DNA from 4 places in the Bradyrhizobium sp. Ken01 genome. Region 3 is predicted to be linked to each of the others. Evidence: predicted binding sites of a transcription regulator. Region 3 holds the regulator's gene; each other region holds the start of a gene.

Region 1 (5,887 bases), on a different contig from region 3:
AAACATAACGCCGGTGAGGTGCCACACACGTCGAAGTACGGACCTTGGCGAATTCGGACCTATTTCGCGTTTGATGACGCGGCACGCGCTGTCGCCTTCGAGCGACACCTGAAATCTGGCTCGGGTCGCGCTTTCGCGAAGAAGCACTTCTAACCCTACTCCCCGATCACCGCATTCAACCTATCGCGCAGCGCCACGATTTCATCCTTCATCGCGACCAGTTCCGAGACCGAGCAGTCCGACGCCGCCAGGATCGATTGCGGCACGGCGCGCGCCTTGTCCTTCAGGGCGTGGCCCTGCGGGGTTAACGCGATCAGCACCTGACGTTCGTCCTCGCTCGAGCGCGTGCGCTTGACGAGGTGGGCCGCCTCGAGCCGCTTGAGCAGCGGCGTCAGCGTTCCCGAATCCAGGAACAACTTTTCGCCGATGGTCTTGACCGGCACGTCGTCGCGCTCCCACAGCACCAGCATCACCAGATATTGCGGATAGGTCAGGCCGAGCCGGTCCAGCAGCGGCTTGTAGACGCGGTTGAAGGCATGCGCGGCCGAGTAGACCGCGAAGCAGATCTGGTTGTCGAGGCGAAGCGGCGTGTCCGCTGCAGAATGTTTCCGGGGCATCGAGAATCTCACAGGACCAGCTCCATTCTGGGGCCGGCCGTCGCCACATTCAATTGCGAACAATTAAATGTGAGACGCCATGATTTCAATTGCCCACAATCTAATTGTTTGCAATAAGGATCGCACCCCACCCGAAAACACAGGGAGACGAAAATGTCAGTGAATGTCCTTTACAAGACCAGCGCAAAGGCCACCGGCGGCCGCGACGGCCATGCTGCGACCCTCGACGGCGCGCTCGACGTCAAGCTCACCACGCCGAAGGAGCTCGGCGGCGGCGGCGGCGCCGGCAACAATCCCGAGCAGCTGTTTGCGGCGGGCTATGCCGCCTGCTTCATCGGCGCGATGAAGTTCGTGTCCTCGCAGGGCGGCCCCAAGGTTCCGGCCGACGCCTCCGTGACCTCGACCGTCGGCATTGGCCCGCGCGCGGCCGGCGGCTTCGGTCTCGACATCGACCTTGCCGTATCACTGCCGGGCCTCGCCCGCGCGGAAGCCGAGGCGCTGGTCGAGAAGGCGCACCAGGTGTGCCCCTATTCCAACGCGACGCGCGGTAATGTCGACGTTCGCCTGACGGTCGTCTGATCGGTTAGCTGAAGCGGCCGACCCGGGATCCCTCGGGCCGGCCGCTTCCCTTGATTTGCCATCCCACGGGATTGCGGCGACGGGCCTGCATGAGGCCCTACGCGGGAAGCCATTGCCGGCTCGGACGAACCTCGTTAGGCCTGTGATCACATCGACACAGGGGACGCGAAGGCATGACTGAAGCCGCCAGTTCTGGAGCCGCCACGGGTGCAATGAGCGGCCTGCGCGTCATCGATCTCACGCGCGTGCTCGGCGGTCCCTATTGCACCCAGATCCTCGCCGACCACGGCGCCGACGTGATCAAGGTCGAGCCGCCCGCAGGCGACGAGGTACGCGACTGGGGCCCTCCCTTCCACGAGGAAGACGCGGCCTATTTCATCGGCATCAACCGCAACAAGCGCTCGATCGGCCTCGACCTCGCCTCCGAGGGCGGCCGGACCGTGCTGCTCAAGATGCTGGAGAGCGCCGACGTCCTGATCGAGAACTTCAAGCCGGGCACGCTGGAGAAATGGGGCATCGGCAACGACGTGTTGCGCGAGAAATTCCCGCGCCTCGTGCATTGCCGGATCTGCGGCTTCGGCGCCGACGGCCCGCGCGGCGGCAATCCCGGCTATGACGCCATCATCCAGGCCATGACCGGCATGATCGCGGCGACCGGCTCGCCCGAGAGCGGACCGATGCGGATCGGCGTGCCGCTGGTCGACATCGGCACCGGCCTCTATGCGGCGATCGGCATCCTGATGGCGCTGTCGGAGCGGCAGCGCTCGGGCCAGGGCCAGTTCCTGGAGACCACGCTGTACGAGACCGGTCTCGCCATCATGCATCCGCACACCGCGAATTATTTCATGCATGGCAAGCCGCCGGCGCTGACCGGCAACGAGCATCCCAACCTCGTGCCCTATGCGATCTTCCCGACCAAGACCGACGACATCTTCATCGGCGTCGGCAATGACGGCACCTTCCGCAAGCTCGCCAAGGAGATCGGCAAGCCCGAGCTCGGCACCGATCCACGCTTTGCGCGCAACAAGGACCGCATCGCCAATCGCGAAGCGCTGCGGGCCGAACTCGCCGCCGTGTTCAGCCAGCACGAGGCCGAGCCGCTGTGCAATCGCCTGCTCGCCGCGGGCCTGCCCGCAGGCCCCGTGCAGAAGATCGACCAGGCGTTGACCAATCCGCACACGATCGCGCGCGGCGATATTATCGAGAAGGACTGGTACAAGGGCGTGGCGTCCCCGATCCGGCTCGACCGCAGCAAGCCGAGCCTGCATCGCCTGCCGCCGAAATTCAGCCAGCACGCAGCCGAGGTGCTCGGCGAGTTCGGCTACTCCAGGTCCGAGATCGACGCGATGGTCGAGCAGGGCACGGTCTGCGGCCCGGAACGCAAGCGCTGAGATAAGACGAAGATCGAGCCTCACCGTAGGCGCGCTCCCTCGCCCGCTTGCGGGAGAGGGTTGGGGAGAGGGTGTCTCCGCAACGGGACAATCCCCAAGCGGAGAGAGCCCTCACCCTCGCCTTCGGCGCGACCTCTCCCGCAAGCGGGAGAGGTTTTCGAGCTCGCAGCGGCATCGGCGATCTTCCACTGCCATTCCGCGATGACGTCCAATGCCGCACTGCGGCGCGGGCGCTCTGTGCACCGCGAATGGAGGACGCTGCGCGCGCGGCATTCGCCTATTTGACGGCTTCCCTTTTCCAGCGCTTGCCGCTTTCGTTTCGCCCGCTTACACAGTCATGTGAACGTCATATGGCGCTGCTAGCGCAAGCGATCATTTTTGACGGCCCAAGAGAACGGCCAAGGGAGGTTTACTTGATGGCTCTTAGAAAGTTTGGAGCGGCTGCCGCTATTGCACTCACGGTAGGACTATCGGCCTCGCCGGCCTTGGCCGCGACCGAAATCCAGTGGTGGCACGCGATGACCGGGGCCAACAACGACGTCATCGTCAAGCTCGCCACCGACTTCAACGCGTCGCAGAGCGACTACAAGGTGATCCCGACCTACAAGGGCAACTATCCCGATACGATGAACGCCGGCATCGCGGCGTTCCGCGCCGGCAATGCCCCGCACATCATGCAGGTGTTCGAAGTCGGCACCGCGACCATGATGGCCGCGACCGGCGCCGTGAAGCCCGTCTACAAGCTGATGGCCGACGCCGGCGAGAAGTTCGACCCCAAGATCTACCTGCCCGCCATCACCGGCTATTATTCGACGTCGAAGGGCGAAATGCTGTCCTTCCCCTTCAACTCGTCCTCGACCGTGATGTGGGTCAACCTCGACGAGCTGAAGAAGGCGAATGTCGAGATCCCGAAGACCTGGCCCGAAACGTTCGAGGCCGCCAAGAAGCTGAAGGCTGCGGGTCACGACACCTGCGGCTTCTCGGGCTCCTGGGTCACCTGGGTCAATCTCGAACAGCTCTCGGCCTGGCACAATTTGCCGCTCGCCAGCAAGGCCAACGGCCTCGACGGCTTCGACACCGTGCTCGAGTTCAACGGACCGCTTCAGGTCAAGCATCTCGAAACCCTGGTCGAGCTGCAGAAGACCAAGACCTATGACTACGCCGGCCGCACCAACACCGGCGAGGGTCGCTTCACCTCCGGCGAATGCCCGATCTACCTGACCTCGTCCGCGTTCTTCGGCAACGTCAAGGCGCAGGCCAAGTTCAACTTCACAGCCGTGCCGATGCCCTATTATCCCGACGTCAAGGGCGCACCGCAGAACTCGATCATCGGCGGCGCTTCGCTGTGGGTGATGGGCGGCAAGTCGGCCGAGGAATACAAGGGCGTCGCGAAGTTCCTGACCTTCCTCTCGGACACTGATCGCCAGGTCTATATCCACAAGGCCTCCGGCTATCTGCCGATCACCAAGGCGGCCTACGCCAAGGCGAAGGAAGAGGGCTTCTACAAGGATCAGCCCTATCTCGAAACGCCGCTGCTCGAGCTGACCAACAAGGAGCCGACCGAGAACTCGCGCGGTCTGCGCCTCGGCAACATGGTGCAGCTGCGTGACGTCTGGTCGGAAGAGATCGAGCAGGCGCTGGCCGGCAAGAAGACCGCCAAGCAGGCACTCGACTCCGCGGTCGAGCGCGGCAACACGATGCTGCGGCAGTTCGAAAAGACCGCCGTTAAGTGAGGCAATGAGCGGCAGGCCGCGACCCGGCCTGCCGCTCTGCTGGCATCATGCAAAAGCAAGCCATTTTCCAGTCAAGGCTGTTACCGTACGCGCTGGTTGCGCCGCAGCTCGCGATCGTCCTGATTTTCTTCTATTGGCCGGCCCTGCAGGCGGTGATCCAGTCCTTCCTGCTGCAGGATGCGTTCGGTCTATCGACCACCTTTGTCTGGTTCGAGAATTACATCGAGCTGTTCAAGGACGCAGCCTATTTCGAGGCGATCGTCCGAACGTTCTTGTTCTCGTTCGCCATCGCCGTCTCGTCGCTGTCCTTCGCGCTGCTGCTCGCCGTGATGGCGGACAAACCGCTGCGTGGCTCGATGCTCTACCGCACGCTCCTGATCTGGCCCTATGCGGTGGCGCCGCCCGTGGTCGGCGTGCTCTGGATCTTCATGCTGCATCCCTCGCTCGGCGTGCTCTCGCGCTATCTGCGCAACATGGGCATCGACTGGAATCCGCTGCTCGACGGCGACCAAGCCGCGGCGCTGATCATCCTCGCCGCCGCATGGAAGCAGATCTCCTATAATTTCCTGTTCTTCCTCGCCGGCCTGCAGGCAATCCCGAAGAGCGTGTTCGAGGCCGCCGCGATCGACGGCGCCCGCCCGATGCGGCGTTTCTGGACCGTGACCTTCCCGCTACTGTCGCCGACCATCTTCTTCCTGCTGGTGGTCAACATCGTCTACGCCTTCTTCGACACGTTCGGCATCATCGACACCATGACCCGCGGCGGTCCGGGAACGTCGACGGTCACGCTGGTCTACAAGGTCTATTCCGACGGCCTGCTCGGCGGCAATCTCGGCAGCTCGGCGGCGCAGTCGGTGATCCTGATGGTCATGGTCATCGTGCTCACCGGAATCCAGTTCCGGTTCGTCGAACGCAAGGTGACCTACTGATGGTCGAGGAAGAGGGCTTCCGGCGCTACATCGCCCACATCATCCTCTGGATCGGGATCGCGATCGTCGCCTTCCCGGTCTACATCGCGTTCGTCGCCTCGACCCAGGACAACGCGCTGATCGCCAACGGACAGATGTCACTGCTGCCGGGCGGTCATTTCTTCGAGGTCTACTACCAGACCATTTTCGTCGGCACGAGCGGCTCCACCCGCGAGCCCGTCGGCAACATGATGCTGAACTCGCTGGTGATGGCGCTCTTGATCGCGGTCGGCAAGATCGCGATCTCGATCATCTCGGCCTATGCGATCGTCTATTTCCGCTTTCCGTTCCGGATGCCGATCTTCTGGATCATCTTCATCACCCTGATGCTGCCGGTCGAGGTGCGCATCTATCCGACCTACAAGATCGTCGCAGATCTGCACATGCTCGACAGCTATGCGGGCCTGGCGCTGCCCCTGATCGCCTCGGCCACCGCGACGCTGCTGTTTCGCCAGTTCTTCATGACCGTGCCGGACGAGCTGCTGGAGGCCTCGCGCATCGACGGCGCCGGTCCCTTGCGCTTCTTCTGGGATACGCTGCTGCCGCTGTCGCGCACCAATATGGCGGCGCTGTTCGTGATCCTCTTCATCCTCGGCTGG
Region 2 (5,887 bases), on a different contig from region 3:
CCCGCCACGGTGTTGCGGAATTTGTGACAAATGGTAGCGGGCGGCTGCGCGGGAGCGGAATCGCACGATTCCGGCGATTAACCACGTCTGCTCGCCAGGATTGCGGGCGAGGGCGACATTCAGCCGCGCGTGGAAGGTTGCGGCGGATGTGTTAGTTTCCCACATATCGAGTGGGTTCGGAGCCCCGATTGTTAGCCAAAATTTAGTCGGCAGACATCGGTATCCGAGATAGAGTTTGACGAACCGGCGGCATGGCGACCCTCATGCCGGACCGGACCAACCAACGGGAATTCGACCATGTCGGACCTAGACCGCAATTACGCTTCTCCTTTCGGCAGGGCCGCCGGGCGTGTTGACGCCGCGACGGTCGATGCCGGCCTGCGCGCCTACATGCTGCGCATCTACAACTACATGAGCATCGGCCTGGCCATCACCGGCCTTGCCGCGCTCGGCGTCTACATGGCCGCCGTGACGGACGTTCCGACCCCGGAAGCCGTCCGCGTCGGCAAGCTGTTCCTGACGCCGTTCGGCTACGCGATGTTCGTCAGCCCCCTGAAGTGGCTGTTCATGCTCGCGCCGCTCGCCATGGTGTTCGTGATCTCGGCGGGCATCAACCGTCTCGCTCCCTCGACCGCCCAGATCCTGTTCTGGGTGTTCGCGGCGCTGATGGGCGTCTCGCTGTCCTCGATCTTCCTGGTGTTCACGCACACCTCGATCGTGCGGGTGTTCTTCATCACCGCGGCGACCTTCGGCGCGCTCAGCCTCTACGGCTACACCACCAAGCGTGACATGAGCGGAATGGGTTCGTTCCTGTTCATGGGCCTGATCGGCATCGTCATCGCGAGCCTGGTGAACCTGTTCCTGGCGAGCTCGGTGCTGCAGTTCGTCGTGTCGGTGGTCGGCGTGCTGGTGTTCGCGGGCCTCACCGCGTGGGATACCCAGCGGCTGAAGAACGACTACATCTACGGCTACGCCTCGGCCGGCGGTGACATCGCAGAGCGTGCGGCCATCACCGGCGCGCTGTCGCTGTACCTGAACTTCATCAACCTGTTCACGCTGCTCCTGCAGCTGCTCGGCCAGCGCGACTAAGCGTCAGACCAGAGCGAACGACACCAGCCCCGGCCGAAAGGCCGGGGTTTTTGTTTGGGCGTGATGTTCCCTCAACCACCGTCATTGCGAGGAGCTCTTGCGCCGAAGCAATCCAGAGTCCCTCCACGGACGCATTCCTGGATTGCTTCGCTTCGCTCGCAATGACCACGTGGAGAGGCCGTTTCGCCTCTTCCAGCGGTCCCGGGAAGGCTTTAATCTTGCCCCATGTCCGCACCCGAAATCAGGCCCACCCTTGAGGCCGACCTCCCCGCCATCACCGCCATCTACCAGCAAGCCGTCCGCGAGGGCACCGCGACGTTCGAGCTGGAGCCGCCTGACCTTACCGAGATGACGCGCCGCTACCGCACGCTGATCGACGGCGGCTATCCCTATTTCGTCGCCATCCTCGACGGGCGCGTCGCCGGCTACGCCTATGCCGGTGCCTACCGGCCACGGCCGGCCTACCGCTTCACGGTCGAGAACTCGATCTATCTCGATCCGTCCTTCCACCGCCGCGGCATCGGCGCGCTCCTGCTGGAGCGGCTGATCGTCGAATGCGAAGCGCGCGGCTTCCGCCAGATGATCGCGGTGATCGGCGATTCCGCCAATGCCGGCTCGATCGGCGTGCACACCAAGGGCGGCTTCAGGATGATCGGCACGCATCCGAGCGTCGGGCTGAAATTCGGCCGCTGGCTGGACACGGTGATGATGCAGCGCGATCTTGGTGAGGGCGCGACTACGGTGCCGGAGAAGTAAAGCTTCCTCAAACCACCGCCAATTTGCGATCGATCACCAGGAGCACGCGCTCCAGCTCGTGGCCGCGGCGCAGGATCAAGCCCGTCGCCGAGATCACGCTGTACATGCCCTGCTTGCGCGCAAGGCGCGGATCCTTTTCGATACGATAGATCGGCACTTCCGAGGCGCGGCGAAAGACCGAGAACACGGCGCGATCCCTGAGGAAGTCGATGGCGTAGTCGCGCCACTCGCCGTCCGCGACCATCCGGCCGTACAGATTGAGAATACGATGCAGCTCGAGCCGGTTGAACGTCACCCGGCTCAGTTGCGCATTCGAAGCGGCGGGGCGCGCCGCCGCGCGCTGTTCGCTCGGATCGGCATCCTCCGACAGACTCATAGGCCGCCTCCTGTCGCATCAGCATGACCGCGTCCGCGAAGACCGTCCCCGGAACCGCGGATCATGACAGTTGCATGATCGCGCCAACTGTTCCCCACCGCAAGGCCCTCGAAAGGGCTCTGGAATCCGGAGCAATCCGCATACACGCAGCGGTGGAACTCTGTCGCGGCAAACCGTCACGGGATCGTTAGCAGGAATCATAGTGTCGCCGCTTTTCCGCCAAGCGACTGCCGCCCTGCATTGCGAAAAGACCTATGTGCGTTGACCCGGTCCTTTCGGTTCCGGATTCCTCAGCCCCCAGCCCCCCGGGGCCGTCAGGATCGGGTCTGTTCGCACGACAAGGAGGGCCAACGCGAGTTGGTCCTTTTTTGTTTGTGTCGGGATGTTTCTCACTCGCTGTCATTCCGGGCGCTCCTCTTGGCGCGAGCCCGGAATCCATTTCTCAGCTCGGATGGTGGATCGATGGATTCCGGGTTCGCGCTTCGCGCGCCCCGGAATGACGAGAGACAAGTTGTCTTGAGATGATCTTGAGTGCGCTGCGCGTCAGTGCAGCGACGTATACGCCGCGCCCAGCATCGGCCCCGGCTTTTCCCGGCTGCCGTCCTGGACATAGACCACGGCACCGTCGACGCCGTCGCGCGTGAGGTTCTCGATCGGCACCGTCCAGCTTTCCGGGCGGCCGGTCCAGTCGCCGACCTTCAGCAGGTTGCGCACCACGTTGTGATAGATCACCTGCTGTCCGCGATTTTCGCCGCGGCTGATCGCGATCGGCACCGACTTCGCAATCGAGCAGATCCAGACCTCGCCGTGGGACGCCGTCGGCTCGTTGCTCGCGGCCACCGAGACGTTGATCTGCTTGCCCGCGAGCGACATCGTCACCGGCACGCTCATCACGCCCGTGCCCTTGTCGGTTTTGCCGATGGCGCTTTCGATGCCGGTGCGGTCGCTGCCGACGACATGCGTGGAGCCGTTCACCACGACCTGCGGCGTGTAGACTTCGCGGTCGCCGCGCATGCGTGAATAGGCACGCTGCCGTGCAGAGAAGCGCGAATCGGCCAATGTGTCCTTCCAGCCGAGATAGTCCCAATAGTCGATCGGCATGCTCAGCGCGATGATCGAGGGATCGCGGGAGAGGTCGCCGATGATCTTGTCGGCCGGCGGGCAGGAGGAGCAGCCCTGCGAGGTAAACAATTCGACAACGGCGCGGGGATCAGCTTCGGCAGGGCGAATGACGGCGACGATCGCACAGAGACCAAGGGCTCCCGACCAGAGGGCGCCGGACCAGCGTGAAACCAGATGAGAAGCCGTCATTATTGTCATGTCGAACGCCGCACACCATTGCTCGTGAGAGGGAAATCTTACCGCCGGATGGTCACCGTAGTCTTACGGCCTCGCACTTTCGTCCGCCAAAGTAACCGTCCAAAGCGTGAGGTTCTCCGCCGGGCGGGCCCATCTGAAGCCTGCCGCAAACGCGTGAAGGCGGCCTTGTGATAGGCCGCCTTCGTGTAACCTACTACTCACTTCGCAGTGAGCCACCGTTCACAAGTCCGCGCTTACGCCGCGAGCTTGCGCAGCACGTAGTGCAGGATGCCGCCGTTGCGGTAGTATTCGAGTTCGTCCAGCGTATCGATGCGGCAGAGCAGCGAAACGCGCTGCAGCGAACCGTCGCCGGAGACGATCTCCGCGGTCAGCTTCTGGCGCGGCTTGAGCTCTCCGACGAGGCCGCGCAGCGTGACCTTCTCGTCGCCCTTCAGGCCGAGCGACGACCAGGAGGTGCCGTCCTCGAAGGTCAGCGGCAGCACGCCCATGCCGACCAGGTTGGAGCGGTGGATGCGCTCGAAGCTCTGGCAGATCACGGCGCGGACGCCGAGCAGACGCGTGCCCTTGGCGGCCCAGTCGCGCGAGGAGCCATTGCCGTATTCGGCGCCGGCGAACACCACCAATGGCACCTGCTCCTGCTGATATTTCATCGCGGCGTCGTAGATCGACATCTGCTCGCCGTCGGGCCAGTGCTTGGTGAGACCGCCTTCCGGAATATTGCCGTCGGCGCCCTTCAGCATGAAGTTCTTGATGCGGATGTTGGCGAAGGTGCCGCGCATCATGACTTCGTGGTTGCCGCGGCGCGTGCCGTACTGATTGAAGTCGGCCGGACGCACCTGGTGCTCGCTGAGATATTTGCCCGCGGGCGAGGTGAGCTTGATCGAACCGGCCGGCGAGATGTGGTCGGTGGTGATCTTGTCGCCGAACATGGCGAGGATGCGGGCCTCGACGATGTCGGTGACCGGCTCCGGCTCCTTCTTCATGCCTTCGAAATAGGGCGGGTTCTGCACATAGGTCGAACTCATGTTCCAGCGATAGGTCTCGCTCTCGACGGTCTTGATCTTGCGCCAGTTGGTGTCGCCCTTGAACACGTCGGCATACTTTTTCTTGAAGATCGACGCGGTCACGAACTTCTTCATGAAGGCGTTGATCTCCTTGGTCGTCGGCCAGATGTCCTTGAGGTACACCGGCTTGCCGTCCTTGCCTTCACCGAGGGGCTCAACAGCGAGATTCTTGGTGACGGTGCCCGCGAGCGCGTGGGCGACCACGAGCGGCGGCGAGGCCAGATAGTTCGCCTGCACGTCCGGCGAGACGCGGCCTTCGAAGTTGCGGTTGCCGGAGAGCACGGCAGCCGCGACGATGCCGTTGTCGTTGATCGACTTCGAGATCTCCTCGGGCAGCGGACCGGAATTGCCGATGCAGGTGGTGCAGCCGAAGCCGACCAGGTTGAAGCCGACCTTGTCGAGATCGGCCTGGAGACCGGAATCGGCGAGATAGGCCGCCACCACCTGGCTGCCCGGGGCGAGCGAGGTCTTCACCCACGGCTTTGCCTTGAGGCCCTTCGCGGCGGCGTTGCGCGCCAGCAGACCGGCGCCGATCAGCACGCTCGGGTTCGAGGTGTTGGTGCAAGAGGTGATCGCGGCGATCACGACGTCGCCATGGCCGATGTCGAACTTCTTGCCGTCGACGGCAAAGCGCTTCGCCGGCTCCTCGGCCTTCTTGTATTCGCTGGCGAGCGCGAGCGAGAAGCCCTCGGCCACCGACGGCAGCGCAATCCGGCCCTCGGGGCGCTTCGGACCGGCCATCGACGGCACGACGTCACCGAGGTCGAGCGTCAGCGTCTCCGTGAACACCGGATCGGCCGACTTGGCGGTGCGGAACAGCCCTTGCGCCTTCGCATAGGCCTGCACCAGCGCGACGCGCGCCGAGGCGCGGCCGGAGGTCTTGAGATAATCGAGTGCAGCGGCATCGACCGGGAAGAAGCCGCAGGTCGCGCCATATTCGGGCGCCATGTTGGCGATGGTCGCCTTGTCGGCGACCGAGAGATGGTCGAGGCCGGGGCCGAAGAACTCGACGAACTTGCCGACGACGCCGAGCTTGCGCAGCATCTGCGTCACGGTCAGCACGAGGTCGGTCGCGGTGACGCCTTCCTTCATCGCGCCCTTCAGCTTGAAGCCGACGACGTTGGGCAGCAGCATCGACAGCGGCTGGCCGAGCATGCAGGCTTCCGCCTCGATGCCGCCGACGCCCCAGCCGAGCACGGCGAGACCGTTGACCATGGTGGTGTGGGAATCGGTGCCGACCAGCGAGTCGGGATAGGCGACCTCGAAGGTGCCGGTCTTCTTG
Region 3 (5,887 bases):
GCGCGCAGGCGATCCGGCGCCTGATAGTCCACGACCAGGAATGACACCGGACCGTCGGTCTGGGCCTGCAGGATGAAGCGGCCTTCGAACTTCAGCGACGAGCCGAGCAGCGTGGTCAGCACGATGGCCTCGCCGAGCAGCTTGCCGACCGGCGCCGGATAATCGTGCTTGGTCAGGATCTCGTCGAGCGCCGGACCAAGCCGCACCAGCCGACCGCGCACGTCGAGCGCGTCAACCTCGTAGGGCAGCACGGCGTCATCGACGGGAACCGCGGATGGCGCGCGAACCGGGCCTTCGGGCCCGGTTTTCATGTCAGGGGATTGGGAAACCATGGCGCTTTATCTGGGGTCGGAAGGCGGAATTGGAAGGGGGGTTGGGGAACTGTACGAAGCAACCTCAACCTCGGTGTCGTCCCGGACAAGCGCTAGCGCAGATCCGGGACCCATAACCACAGGATTACGCTACTCCGCGAGATGACAACTCCGAATCCTCGCCAAACGACTTCCTGTGGTTATGGGTCCCGGATCGGCGCTCCGTTCTGGACAACGCTACGCGTTGCCAGAAGCTGCGCTTGTCCGGGACGACGATCATATGTGAGGTGGCCGCCGGGATTCCAGCGAGATCACTTCACCGCGTCGAAGCACCAGGCCAGAATGCCCTTCTGCGCGTGCAGGCGGTTTTCGGCCTCGTCGAACACGACGGATTGCGGACCGTCGATCACCTCGTCGGTGACCTCCTCGCCGCGATGGGCGGGCAGGCAGTGCATGAACAGCGCATCGGGCTTGGCCAGCGACATCAGCTGGGCATTGACCTGATAAGGCTTGAGCACGTTATGGCGGTGCTCGCCTTCCTTGTCGCCCATCGACACCCAGGTGTCGGTCACGACACAATCGGCGCCGCGCACGGCGGCTTCGGCATCCGTGCCGAGCATGATCGGCGCGCCGGTCGCCTTGATGAAGTCGCGCATCGCCTTTTTCGGCGCGAGCTCTGGAGGCGTCGCGACATTGAGCTGGAACTTGAAGCGCTCGGCGGCGTGCGCCCAGGACGCCAGCACGTTGTTGTCGTCGCCGGTCCAGGCCACCGTCTTGCCCTCGATCGGGCCGCGATGTTCCTCGTACGTCATGAGGTCGGCCATCACCTGGCAGGGATGCGAGCGCCGCGTCAGGCCGTTGATGACCGGAACGGTGGCGTTCGCCGCAAGCTCAAGCAGGGCATCGTGGTTGAGGATGCGGATCATGATGGCGTCGACATAGCGCGACAGCACGCGCGCGGTGTCGGCGATGGTCTCGCCGCGGCCGAGCTGCATCTCGGCGCCCGTGAGCATGATGGGCTCGCCGCCGAGCTGGCGCATGGCGACGTCGAAAGACACCCGCGTCCGCGTCGAGGGGCGCTCGAAGATCATCGCCAGCGTTTTGCCTTCGAGCGGCCTGACCGGCTGATGCGCCTTCTGCTTCGCCTTCATCGCGGAGGACGCGGCCAGCATGCGCTTGAGCTCCGACAGCGGCAGCTCGTTGATATCGAGGAAGTGCTTCGGTGTTTTCTTGGGTGCTTTATCGGGCGACTTGCTCATCAGCTTGCCGCCCGCTTGTTGCCGGACAACGCCGTGCAGGCGCGCTCGAGCCGCATGACGCTGTCCTCGATCTCGGCTTCGGTGACGATCAAAGGCGGCAGGAAACGCACGACATTGTCGCCGGCGCCGACGGTGAGCAGCTTCTCTGCGCGCAAGGCGGCAACGAGATCGCCCGAAGGCACCACGGCCTTGATGCCGATCAGGAGGCCCTCGCCGCGCACTTCGCTGACGACATCAGAGTGACGGTCGATCACGGAGGCGAGCTTCTGCTTGAGCAGCAGCGACATCCTCTGCACGTGGTCGAAGAAGCCGGGCTTGAGCATGACGTCGAGCACGGCGTTCGCAGCGGAGATCGCGAGCGGATTGCCGCCGAAGGTCGAGCCGTGCGAGCCCGGCGTCATGCCGGACGCCGCTTCCGCGGTCGCAAGGCAGGCGCCGATCGGAAAGCCGCCGCCGAGCGCCTTGGCCAGCGACATCACGTCGGGTTCGACGCCGAGGCGGCGGTACGCGAACAGATCGCCGGTGCGGCCCATGCCGGTCTGCACCTCGTCGAAGGCGAGCAACAGACCCTTCTCGTCGCAGAGCTGACGCAACGCCCTCAGGAAGGCGGGCGTTGCCGAACGCACACCGCCCTCGCCCTGGATCGGCTCGATCAGGATGCCGGCGGTCTGCGGACCGATCGCCTTTTTCACCGCGTCGAGATCGCCATGCGCAACCTGGTCGAAGCCCTCCATCGGGGGTCCGAAACCTTCGAGATATTTTGCCGAACCCGTCGCAGCCAGCGTCGCCAGCGTGCGGCCATGGAAGGCGCCTTCGAAGGTGATCATGCGATAGCGGTCTGGATGGCCCTTCGCGGCGTGATAACGGCGCACGACCTTGATCACGCATTCCAGCGCCTCGGCGCCGGAATTGCAGAAGAACACGAAGTCCGCAAAGCTCTCGTGGCAGAGGCGAGCGGCGAGACGCTCACCGTCCGGGCTCTGGAACAGGTTCGACATGTGCCAGAGCTTCGTGGCCTGCTCCTGCAACGCCGCGACCAGCGCCGGATGGGCATGGCCGAGCGCATTCACCGCCACCCCGGAGGTGAAATCGAGATAGCGCTCGCCGTTGGTCGCGATCAGCCAGCAGCCTTCGCCACGCTCGAAACCGAGGTCGGACCTGGCGAAAACGGGGAGCAAATGCGGCGCTGCGCTGTTAGTCATGACGGTCACTTGAATGTTGCGGACGGAGTGAGCGTGCATTGCGCAACGCACCATCGACCGGCCCGGAAAACGAAACGTGCCGCCTCTTGAGGGCGGCACGCACGACTATCTTAGGCCTGGTGAAACGGGTGTCAATGCCGTCCGGAAAGCCTCACGAAACGCTGAATCCGTAGTCTTGCGGTGCCGATTTTGCGGGATTTAGCCACGGAACATGTGGAAGCGAGTCGGCGGACTCTTGCGCGGGAGTCACGCCATATTGTAGCGTTTGAATTGTCAGATACGACATCTCGTGCAGTGGTTCTGATCTTTAAGTCCTTATGTACCGGCGTAAACGTTCGGGCGTTCAAGACGCGCCCGGCGAGCCTTAAGGGATTCTGGCGGCACGGGTTTTTGAAGGCTTAGGCATTCGCTGCGAGGCCCCAGGATGGCTGGCGCGCAGCGAGGGAAAGGGTGCAATGACGGTTTTGACCTGGTCCGATGATCGCGTCGAGCAGCTGAAAAAGCTCTGGGAGGCCGGACTTTCGGCCAGCCAGATCGCGGCGGAGCTCGGCAATGTGACCCGCAATGCCGTGATCGGCAAAGTGCACAGGCTCGGCCTTTCGGGCCGCGCCAAGAGCCCTTCGTCGGCAGCGCCCCGGCCGCGCAAGGCGCGCCCCGCGCAGCACATGATGCGGGTGAGCCGCCCGATCTCGCGCGGCAACACCGCACTGGCGCAGGCCTTTGAGGTCGAGGCTGAGCCGGATCCGGTCACATACGACAACGTGGTGCCGATGAGCCAGCGGCTGTCGCTGCTGGAATTGAACGAGGCGACCTGCCACTGGCCGGTCGGCGATCCGTCGAGCCCGGATTTCTTCTTCTGTGGTGGACGGGCTCTGTCCGGCCTGCCCTATTGCGCCCAGCACTCGCGCGTTGCGTACCAGCCGGCATCGGATCGGCGCCGCGCACCGGTGAAGCCGGGTCCGCGGTAATCACGGCAAGTCGTCGCGCGAAGACAGTTCAACAATTTCAGTGTCGTCCTGGCGAAAGCCAGGACCCATACTCCGAGCACGCAGTAGTCGTGCGGAAGGGGTCACTCCGAGTCTTCGCCAAACCACGTTCGGTGGTTATGGGTCCCGGATCAGCGCTCGCTTCGCTCGCTTGTCCGGGACGACGTCGGAGAATTCGGGGACAGCTCGCCAGCAAACAAGCCTGCAACCCTACACCTGCTCCGCCTTGGCAAAACGATCATCCAGCGCGTAGCCGGCGCCGCGGACGGTGCGGATCGGGTCCTGCTCGCGGCCGAGATTGAGCAGCTTGCGCAGGCGGCCGATATGCACGTCGACGGTACGCTCATCGATGTAGATGTCGCGGCCCCAAACGCTGTCGAGCAGTTGCTCGCGCGAGAACACCCGGCCCGGATGCTCCAGGAAGAACTCCAGCAGGCGATATTCGGTCGGACCGAGATCGATCGGCCGGCCCGAGCGCGCCACGCGGCGCTTGTCGCGGTCGAGCTCGATGTCGCCAAAAGCAAGCACGGTGGCGAGCCGCTCGGGGCTCGCGCGCCGCAGCAGGCCTTTCACGCGCGCGAGCAGCTCCGGCACCGAGAACGGCTTGACGATGTAATCGTCGGCGCCGGTCGCAAGACCCCGCACCCGTTCGCTCTCCTCGCCGCGCGCGGTGAGCATGATGATCGGGAGCTGCTTGGTCTCGGGACGGGTGCGAAGCCGCCGGCACAATTCGATGCCTGACAGGCCCGGCAGCATCCAGTCGAGCACGATCAGATCGGGGATGTGCTCCTTGAGGCGAGTGTCGGCGTCGTCGCCGCGCATCACCGTCTCGACGTCATAGCCGTCGCCTTCGAGGTTGTAGCGGAGAAGCTCCGTCAGAGCTTCCTCGTCCTCAACCACCATAATGCGTGCGCCCATCGGGTCGTCGCTCCTTAAGTGTTCGGTACCGTGTTGGCGAAGGTCGTCATGTCGCCCTTCGGCCGCTTGTCGGTGATCGCCTGTCCCTCGATCATGTAGAACACGGTCTCGGCGATGTTGGTGGCGTGGTCGCCGATCCGCTCGATGTTCTTGGCGCAGAACATCAAATGGATACAGAACGAGATGTTGCGCGGATCCTCCATCATGTAGGTAAGGAGCTCGCGGAACAGCGAGGTGCAGATGGCGTCGACCTCCTCGTCGCCCTTCCACACCGCCATCGCCGCCGGCAGATCATGCGCGGCATAGGCGTCCAGCACCGACTTGACCTGCTGCTGCACGAGGTCGGTCATGTGCTCGAGGCCGCGAAACAGCTTGAGCGGATGGAAGTCCGTCTCCAGTGCCGCGACGCGTTTGCCCATGTTCTTGGCGAGGTCGCCGATGCGCTCGAGATCGGTCGCGACGCGCATGGCGCCGACGATCTCGCGCAGGTCGACCGCCATCGGCTGGCGGCGGGCGATGGTGAGCACCGCACGCTCCTCGATGCGCTTCTGCAGCGCGTCGAGTTCGGTGTCGATGGCGACGACGCGCTGGCCGAGCGGGACGTCGCGGCGGATCAGCGCGTCGACGGACTCGACGATCATGCGCTCGGCGATGCCACCCATCTCGGCGACCAGGCGGGTGAGTTCCTGGAGGTCGGTATCGAAGGCCTTTGCGGTATGTTCAGAACCCATGTCGCGTCTCCTAGCCGAACCGGCCGGTGATGTAATCCTGCGTGCGCCGGTCAGTCGGCGACGTGAAGATCTTGCTGGTGTCGTCGAATTCGATCAGCTCGCCGAGATACATGAAGGCGGTCTTGTCGGAGACGCGCGCCGCCTGCTGCATGTTGTGAGTGACGATCGCGATCGTGTAATCCTCGGACAGCTCCTGGATCAGCTCCTCGACCTTGGCGGTCGAGATCGGGTCGAGCGCCGAACAGGGTTCGTCGAACAGGATCACCTCGGGCCGCACCGCGACGGTGCGGGCGATGCAGAGGCGCTGCTGCTGGCCGCCCGAGAGCGACAGGCCGGAGGCGTTGAGCTTGTCCTTGACCTCGTTCCACAGCGCGCCGCCGCGGAGTGCCTTTTCGACGCGGCCGTCCATCTCGGACTTCGAGATCTTCTCATAGAGACGGATGCCGAACGCGATGTTCTCGTAGATCGTCATCGGGAACG
Region 4 (5,887 bases), on a different contig from region 3:
ATGTGGTCGCGGTGCTCGTTTTCGGTGACGTCGAAACACTCGACCTGGCCTGTGGCCGAGCGGGCGGCGATCACGGAAATCTCACGCTCGTACGGCACGAAGGCTTCCAGGATGGCCGATTTGGTGGCGAGACTGGTCCACACTTTCGCGATGTCGTCGCCCTCGCGGATGATGGCCTGGCCCTTGCCGTCATAGCCGAAGCGGCGGGTCTTGAGCACCGCAGGAAGGCCGATCCTGGCGATCGCCTCCCGCAATGACGGGACCGACGTGACGTCGGCATAGGCTGCGGTGCCGATGCCGAGCCGGGTCACGAAATCCTTCTCGGCGAGCCGGTCCTGGGTGGTCTCGAGGATCTTGCGGTTGGGCAGCACCGGGCGGCGCGCATCCAGCACCATCGCGGCCGCGGACGGTACGTTCTCGAATTCGTAGGTGATGACGTCGACGTCGTTGGCGAACAGCTCAAGTGCTTCGACATCGGCATATTCGGCGCAGGTCGCATTCAGAACGACGTCGAAGGCCGGTGAGTCCGGATCGGGCGAGAACACCTGGCAGCGCAGGCCGAGCCGTGCCGCCGCCATGGCCAGCATCCGCCCCAATTGTCCGCCGCCGAGGATGCCAATGGTGTCGCCGGGCTTCAGCTTCACCTGCTTTGCGTCAGTCACGCCTTGTCCTCCGGGCGCTCGGCCACGGCCTCGGTCTGCGCCTTGCGCCAGGCGGCGAGGCGGTCGGACAAGGCCGGGTCGGACAAGGCCAGCACGGCAGCCGCCAGCAGCGCCGCATTGATGGCGCCGGCCTTGCCGATCGCGAGGGTGCCGACCGGGATGCCCGCGGGCATCTGGACGATCGAATAGAGCGAATCGATGCCCTTGAGCGTCCTGGATTCGACGGGGACGCCGAACACGGGCAGTTCCGTCAGCGCCGCCGCCATGCCGGGCAGGTGGGCTGCGCCACCCGCGCCGGCGATGATGACTTTGTAACCAGCCGACTTGGCGCCTTTGGCGAACGTAAACAGTCGGTCGGGGGTACGGTGGGCCGATACGATGCGGGTGTCGGCGGCAACGCCGAGCCCTGCGAGCGTGTCGGCGGCATGCCGCATCGTGTCCCAGTCCGACTGGCTTCCCATGATGATGGCGATCGGCGCGGTCATGACGTGAATTGTGCTCGAAAAACAGAAAGATAGGCCAGATTAAAGGTTCCGGCCGGTGGCTCGCAAGGCGGTGGCAAGGAGAAGGGAATGAACTATCCTGTCTTGGTGAATCCCCGCAAGCCTTCATTGAGCAGGACGCCCATGAAGAAACCAAAAAGGGCGAGCGCTGCGAAGGCCAAAAAGGGCCCGAAGACCAGCGCCGGCCGTTCCAAAGTTGTTCTCAAGCGTCCGGCCGTGAGTCCGGCCAACAGTCCGGGCAAGCGTCCGACCAGACCGTCGCGACGCGGAGCGTCTGCCGATGACGGCCCCACGGAGGTCATCAAGACGGCCATCAACGCGACCATCCGCGAGCTCCGGAGCAAGCTCAAGGGGGCGCTGCGGCGGGTCGCGGAGCTCGAGGCGGCCGCCGACACCGACTTCCTGCTCGATATTCCGAACCGGCGCGGCTTCGAACGCGAGCTCGCACGCGCCGTCGCCTACATGAAGCGCTACCGCGCCAGCGGCGCGCTGATCGTGCTCGACGTCGATCGGCTGAAGCCGATCAACGATTCCTTCGGCCATGCGGCCGGCGACGAGGTGCTGAAGGCGATTGCCACCACGCTGACGCGGCAGATACGCGCCTCCGACGTGGTCGGCCGGCTCGGCGGCGACGAGTTCGCGCTGCTGCTCTGGAATCTCAGCGAGACCGACGCCAAGGCGAAGGCCGCGGCCTTCGAGCAGGCTGTCGACGAATTGTCCTTTGTCTTTCGCGGCCAGCACGTGAGTGCGGGCGCTTCCGCCGGTGTCGCCCTGCTTGGGGTGCAGTCCGACGCCGCGCGCGCCCTGGAGGAGGCCGATGCTGCGATGTATGTGCGCAAGGCGCACCGGCGGCACGAGCCGCGCATCAGGCTCGTCAGCAGCTAGTTAAAGCGTGCCGAGGTCCTTCGGTACGTTGCCGAAGCTGCGGAGCAGTTTGGCGTCACCGAATTCGCCCGTCATGGGATCGCCGCTGCGGCTGAACGCGACGGCGCCGGTGTGGCCGGCGCCGTGCGACATAACCTCGGCACGCCGTAACGCGGCCGCCGCCGTCTGGCATTCCTCGGCCGCACCTGCGACCGGCGATCCGTCCTCGTCGGTCAGGAAGGGTAATGCAACGTAATAGGTGACATCGGACATGGTCGGCTCCGATAGCTGACAGCTCAGGCGGCGCTGCCCTTGCTCCGCATCTTGCTGCGCGAGGTCTCCGGAATGCAGCCGGCGGAAATGGCCGCCTGCAATTCCTCCAGCTCGGCCTCCAGATATTCATTGGCCATGATCAGCGCCTTGATGGTGCTGCGCAGATTGCCGTCGCACATCGCGATCGCCTGATCGCAGGCTTGTTCATAATGGCTGTTGTCGAGAAGGGCGGTCGCCGACATCTGCGTTTTTCCTTGGACGGTTTCCCCGGGGGCCTTGGGTGTCCAAATGTTCTTATTTTGTTCCTTTCGAGTCAAGCGGATTTACGTGCGGCGGGGCCGCCGTAAAGTTCTACCTGTGGATCAGGCGATGATGTCGGGCGTGATCTGGTCTTCGATGAACGCGATACGGTCACGCAACAACAGCTTGCGTTTCTTCAACCGCTGTAACCGCAACAGGTCGGGGGCGGGCGATTGATGCAGTGCATCGATCGCCACATCGAGATCTCGGTGTTCCTGGTGCAACCGGGCGAGCTCGGATTCGAGTTCGCGCGCATCTTCATTGGTCATGTCTGCGGTGGCCGAAAAACCGATAGGCGTGAGATTAAGGCTGTGGATGCCCTGTGGAAACTATCGTCCTTGCGCGCCGTGATCGCAAGCGATCTCGGGCTGTCGGGCGCCGATCTCCCGCGAGATATTTCTGCGGTCGCTCCGGCGTTGCGCAAGCGCATTGATATCACGGATTTTTCCCGCGTGGTTCCCTTACTCACGCTTCGTTACATATGAATTTCTAAAAATGACACTGCGACGACTGATATCCATCGACAGAACGAATCGGTGATGTACACTTCCTCGTCCGGTCGAATCCAAGGTTCACCCCTACCGAGGAGGTTTCGAATGACAATTCAGGCACATCTGGTTGAATTGGAACGGAAGCATAAAACTCTCGAAAACGAATTGCACGAAGCTCTCGTGCACCTTTCAACAGACGACCTGCAAATTGTTGAGTTGAAGCGCCGGAAGTTGATGGTCAAGGACCAGATCGAGCGTCTCAGGCACGGCGACACGCTCCACTAGTACCCCCGTAACAGCTTAGAGTTGATCGCACCCTTTCAGGCAGGGATGGGAGCCCTTGCGCTCATCCCTGCTGTAGGGCGCGCACCGTGCAAGGATTTGCGCGGCCCTAGCTTCTTGTCTGGACGCGGTTCTTTACGCGCACCGAAATCCTCTTCGCTTTAAAACACTACATATTTGCTAGGTCGGCGACGTGATCCGCGATCGCGAGCGATGACGTCAATCCGGGCGACTCGATGCCGAACAGATTGATCAGGCCTTCGACGCCGTGATCGCGCGGGCCCTGCATCAAGAAATCCTGCGTGGCTACCGCTGGCGGCACAATCTTCGGCCGGATACCCGAATAGCTCGGCATGAGCGCGCCGTCAGGCAATGTCGGCCAGTATTTGCGGATCGCCGGGTAAAAGCGCTCGGCGCGTGAGGGATCGACCTCATAATCGATGGTCTCGATCCACTCGACGTCGGGGCCGAAACGGGCCTGCCCGGCCATGTCCAGCGTCAGATGCACCCCTAGCCCGCCGGGCTCGGGCACCGGATAGATCAGGCGCGAGAACGGCGCCCTGGCATTGCAGCTGAAGTAGTTTCCCTTGGCGAGGTAGGCCGTCGGGATCCGTTCCAGCGGCATGCCCTCGATGTTGCGCGCCACCGTGGTCGCCGAGAGCCCGGCGGCGTTGACGAGGAGGCTGCATTGCAGCGTCATCGGCGCTTCGCCGCCCGCCTCGATCTCCATCACGCCGGCGGTCGCTTTGGCACGGATCAGCGGGGTGTGAAACGCGAAGGCCGCGCCCGCCTCCTCGGCTTCGCCGCGCAGCGAGAGCATGTAGGCGTGGCTGTCGATGATGCCGGTCGACGGCGACAGCAGCGCGGCGTCGCAGGCGAGCGCCGGCTCCAGCGCGCGTGCCGCATCGCCGGTGAGCAGCTGCATGTCGAGCACGCCGTTGGCCTCGGCATGCGCCTTGATCGATTGCAGCTTCTCGGTCTCTTTCGGATTGGTCGCGACGATCAGCTTGCCGCAATTCCTGTGCGGGATGGCGCGCTCGGAACAGTAACGGTAGAGCGCGTGCTTGCCGTCGACGCACATGCGCGCCATCCAGCTTCCGGCGCGGTAGTAGATGCCGGCATGGATCACCTCGCTGTTGCGCGAGGAGGTGATGGTGCCGATGGCCTCGGCTTGCTCGAGCACGATCACCTCGCGCCCGGCTTGCGCCAGCTTTCGAGCCACCGCGAGCCCGATCACGCCGGCTCCGATGACGACGCAGTCGACCTTATCCATGGTTGTGCAGGACGTCTGCTCGAAGCGACCAAGGCCTCACGCCTGGGAACGGCGGCGCGGGAGCGTTTTCCATTAAGGAAGAATTTATCATGTCAGGGCAATTGCCGTATTTGATGCCACATTTTTCCGTTGCGCGTACAGGCGTTTACCCGATCCAAACCCACGAGGCCAGACAATCCGACGTTGAAATCGCGGGTGGCTGATGGCTGAGAAGAACTGGCACGCGGGCAGCGCGCTTCCGATTGCGATGCAGGCCGCCGTGTGCCTGGCCGCAGCGGTCGCGCCTGCGCGCGCCTTTGCCCTCTCGGACAGCTTCACCCCTCCGAGCTATCTCGGCGAGCTTGATCCCAACGTGATCTGGGAAGCCCTGATCGCGGGCGTCGTGACTTGCTCGTTCCTCGTCGCGATCGCGCTGTGGATCCATTCCTCGCTGCGCCGGACCAGGCGTCTGCAGCTGCGGCGCAATGCCTTCGTCTCCTCCGCGATGAACAATCTCAACCAGGGCGTGGTGATGACGGATGCGCAGCGGCGCATCATCTTCTGCAACGACCGCTATATCGAGCTTTATGGCCTGGCGCGGTCGGATCTCTGGGCCAACATGAACGGCTACGAACTCCTCGAGCTGCGACGCAAGCGCGGTGTGCTCGGCGGCGCCTCCAACGACGAGTTCTACGAGAAGGCGGCAAGCACCAACGGCTTGATCACCGAACTGCCGGACGGGCGGGCCATCCTGGTGAAATATTTCGTGCTGCCCAATGGCGGCTCGGTGACGACGCATCTGGACGTCAGCGAGCAGCGCAGGCTGTCGCGGCAGCTCGCCTCCACCAAGCAGTTCCTGGAAACATTGCTGGACCACGTGCCGGCCTGCGTGGCCGCGAAGAACATCGAGGATGGTCGCTACATCTTCGCCAACAGCGCTTATGAGCGGTTCTGGGGTTTCTCGCGCGACCATGTCGTCGGCAAGAACGCGCGCGAGCTGTTTGCGCCAGTCTCGGCGGACAGCATCGAGGCGACCGACCGGGCGGCACTCGATTCGCAGGACGGCCAATTTCGCAACGAATTCGAGGTTGACCGCGCCGGTGAGCGGCGCATGGTTGCCTCGATCCGGATCGTGGTCCGCAACGAGAGCAACAAGCCCGAATTCCTGATGCTCGTGTTCGAGGACATCACCGATCGCCGCTCGCTGTCGAAGGAGCTGGAGAGCACGAAGAAGTTCCTGGAGCTCGTGGTCGACAACAT

Evidence for each region. The regulator PhoB, encoded in region 3, activates phosphate uptake and scavenging genes when phosphate is short. The targets are predictions, from matches to a motif close to TGTCATNNANCTGTCAT.
Region 1: the regulator PhoB is predicted to act here: its motif matches at 2,921-2,937, upstream of ugpB (sn-glycerol-3-phosphate ABC transporter substrate-binding protein UgpB).
Region 2: the regulator PhoB is predicted to act here: its motif matches at 2,285-2,301, upstream of AC0L3S_RS23550 (DUF2794 domain-containing protein).
Region 4: the regulator PhoB is predicted to act here: its motif matches at 3,098-3,114, upstream of AC0L3S_RS21370 (YdcH family protein).

The regions. Positions count from the first base shown of each region.
Region 1 covers NZ_JBVVPC010000004.1:264,843-270,729, forward strand. The annotation lists gene AC0L3S_RS06775 (GIY-YIG nuclease family protein) at 1-153, shown strand, start outside; gene AC0L3S_RS06780 (MarR family winged helix-turn-helix transcriptional regulator) at 156-617, opposite strand; gene AC0L3S_RS06785 (organic hydroperoxide resistance protein) at 771-1,196, shown strand; gene AC0L3S_RS06790 (CaiB/BaiF CoA transferase family protein) at 1,370-2,587, shown strand; gene ugpB (sn-glycerol-3-phosphate ABC transporter substrate-binding protein UgpB) at 3,004-4,320, shown strand; gene ugpA (sn-glycerol-3-phosphate ABC transporter permease UgpA) at 4,368-5,249, shown strand; gene ugpE (sn-glycerol-3-phosphate ABC transporter permease UgpE) at 5,249-5,887, shown strand, end outside.
Region 2 covers NZ_JBVVPC010000026.1:61,880-67,766, forward strand. The annotation lists gene AC0L3S_RS23535 (ABC transporter permease) at 1-27, shown strand, start outside; gene AC0L3S_RS23540 (Bax inhibitor-1/YccA family protein) at 298-1,089, shown strand; gene AC0L3S_RS23545 (GNAT family N-acetyltransferase) at 1,315-1,845, shown strand; gene AC0L3S_RS23550 (DUF2794 domain-containing protein) at 1,853-2,221, opposite strand; gene AC0L3S_RS23555 (DUF1223 domain-containing protein) at 2,765-3,541, opposite strand; gene acnA (aconitate hydratase AcnA) at 3,775-5,887, opposite strand, start outside.
Region 3 covers NZ_JBVVPC010000030.1:10,383-16,269, reverse strand. The annotation lists gene AC0L3S_RS25650 (Hsp33 family molecular chaperone) at 1-332, opposite strand, end outside; gene argF (ornithine carbamoyltransferase) at 623-1,570, opposite strand; gene AC0L3S_RS25640 (acetylornithine transaminase) at 1,570-2,772, opposite strand; gene AC0L3S_RS25635 (GcrA family cell cycle regulator) at 3,228-3,740, shown strand; gene phoB (phosphate regulon transcriptional regulator PhoB) at 3,969-4,676, opposite strand; gene phoU (phosphate signaling complex protein PhoU) at 4,691-5,407, opposite strand; gene pstB (phosphate ABC transporter ATP-binding protein PstB) at 5,418-5,887, opposite strand, start outside.
Region 4 covers NZ_JBVVPC010000022.1:103,945-109,831, forward strand. The annotation lists gene AC0L3S_RS21340 (5-(carboxyamino)imidazole ribonucleotide synthase) at 1-662, opposite strand, end outside; gene purE (5-(carboxyamino)imidazole ribonucleotide mutase) at 659-1,147, opposite strand; gene AC0L3S_RS21350 (GGDEF domain-containing protein) at 1,289-2,050, shown strand; gene AC0L3S_RS21355 (hypothetical protein) at 2,051-2,302, opposite strand; gene AC0L3S_RS21360 (hypothetical protein) at 2,326-2,544, opposite strand; gene AC0L3S_RS21365 (YdcH family protein) at 2,665-2,871, opposite strand; gene AC0L3S_RS21370 (YdcH family protein) at 3,199-3,378, shown strand; gene AC0L3S_RS21375 (NAD(P)/FAD-dependent oxidoreductase) at 3,545-4,648, opposite strand; gene AC0L3S_RS21380 (sensor domain-containing protein) at 4,851-5,887, shown strand, end outside.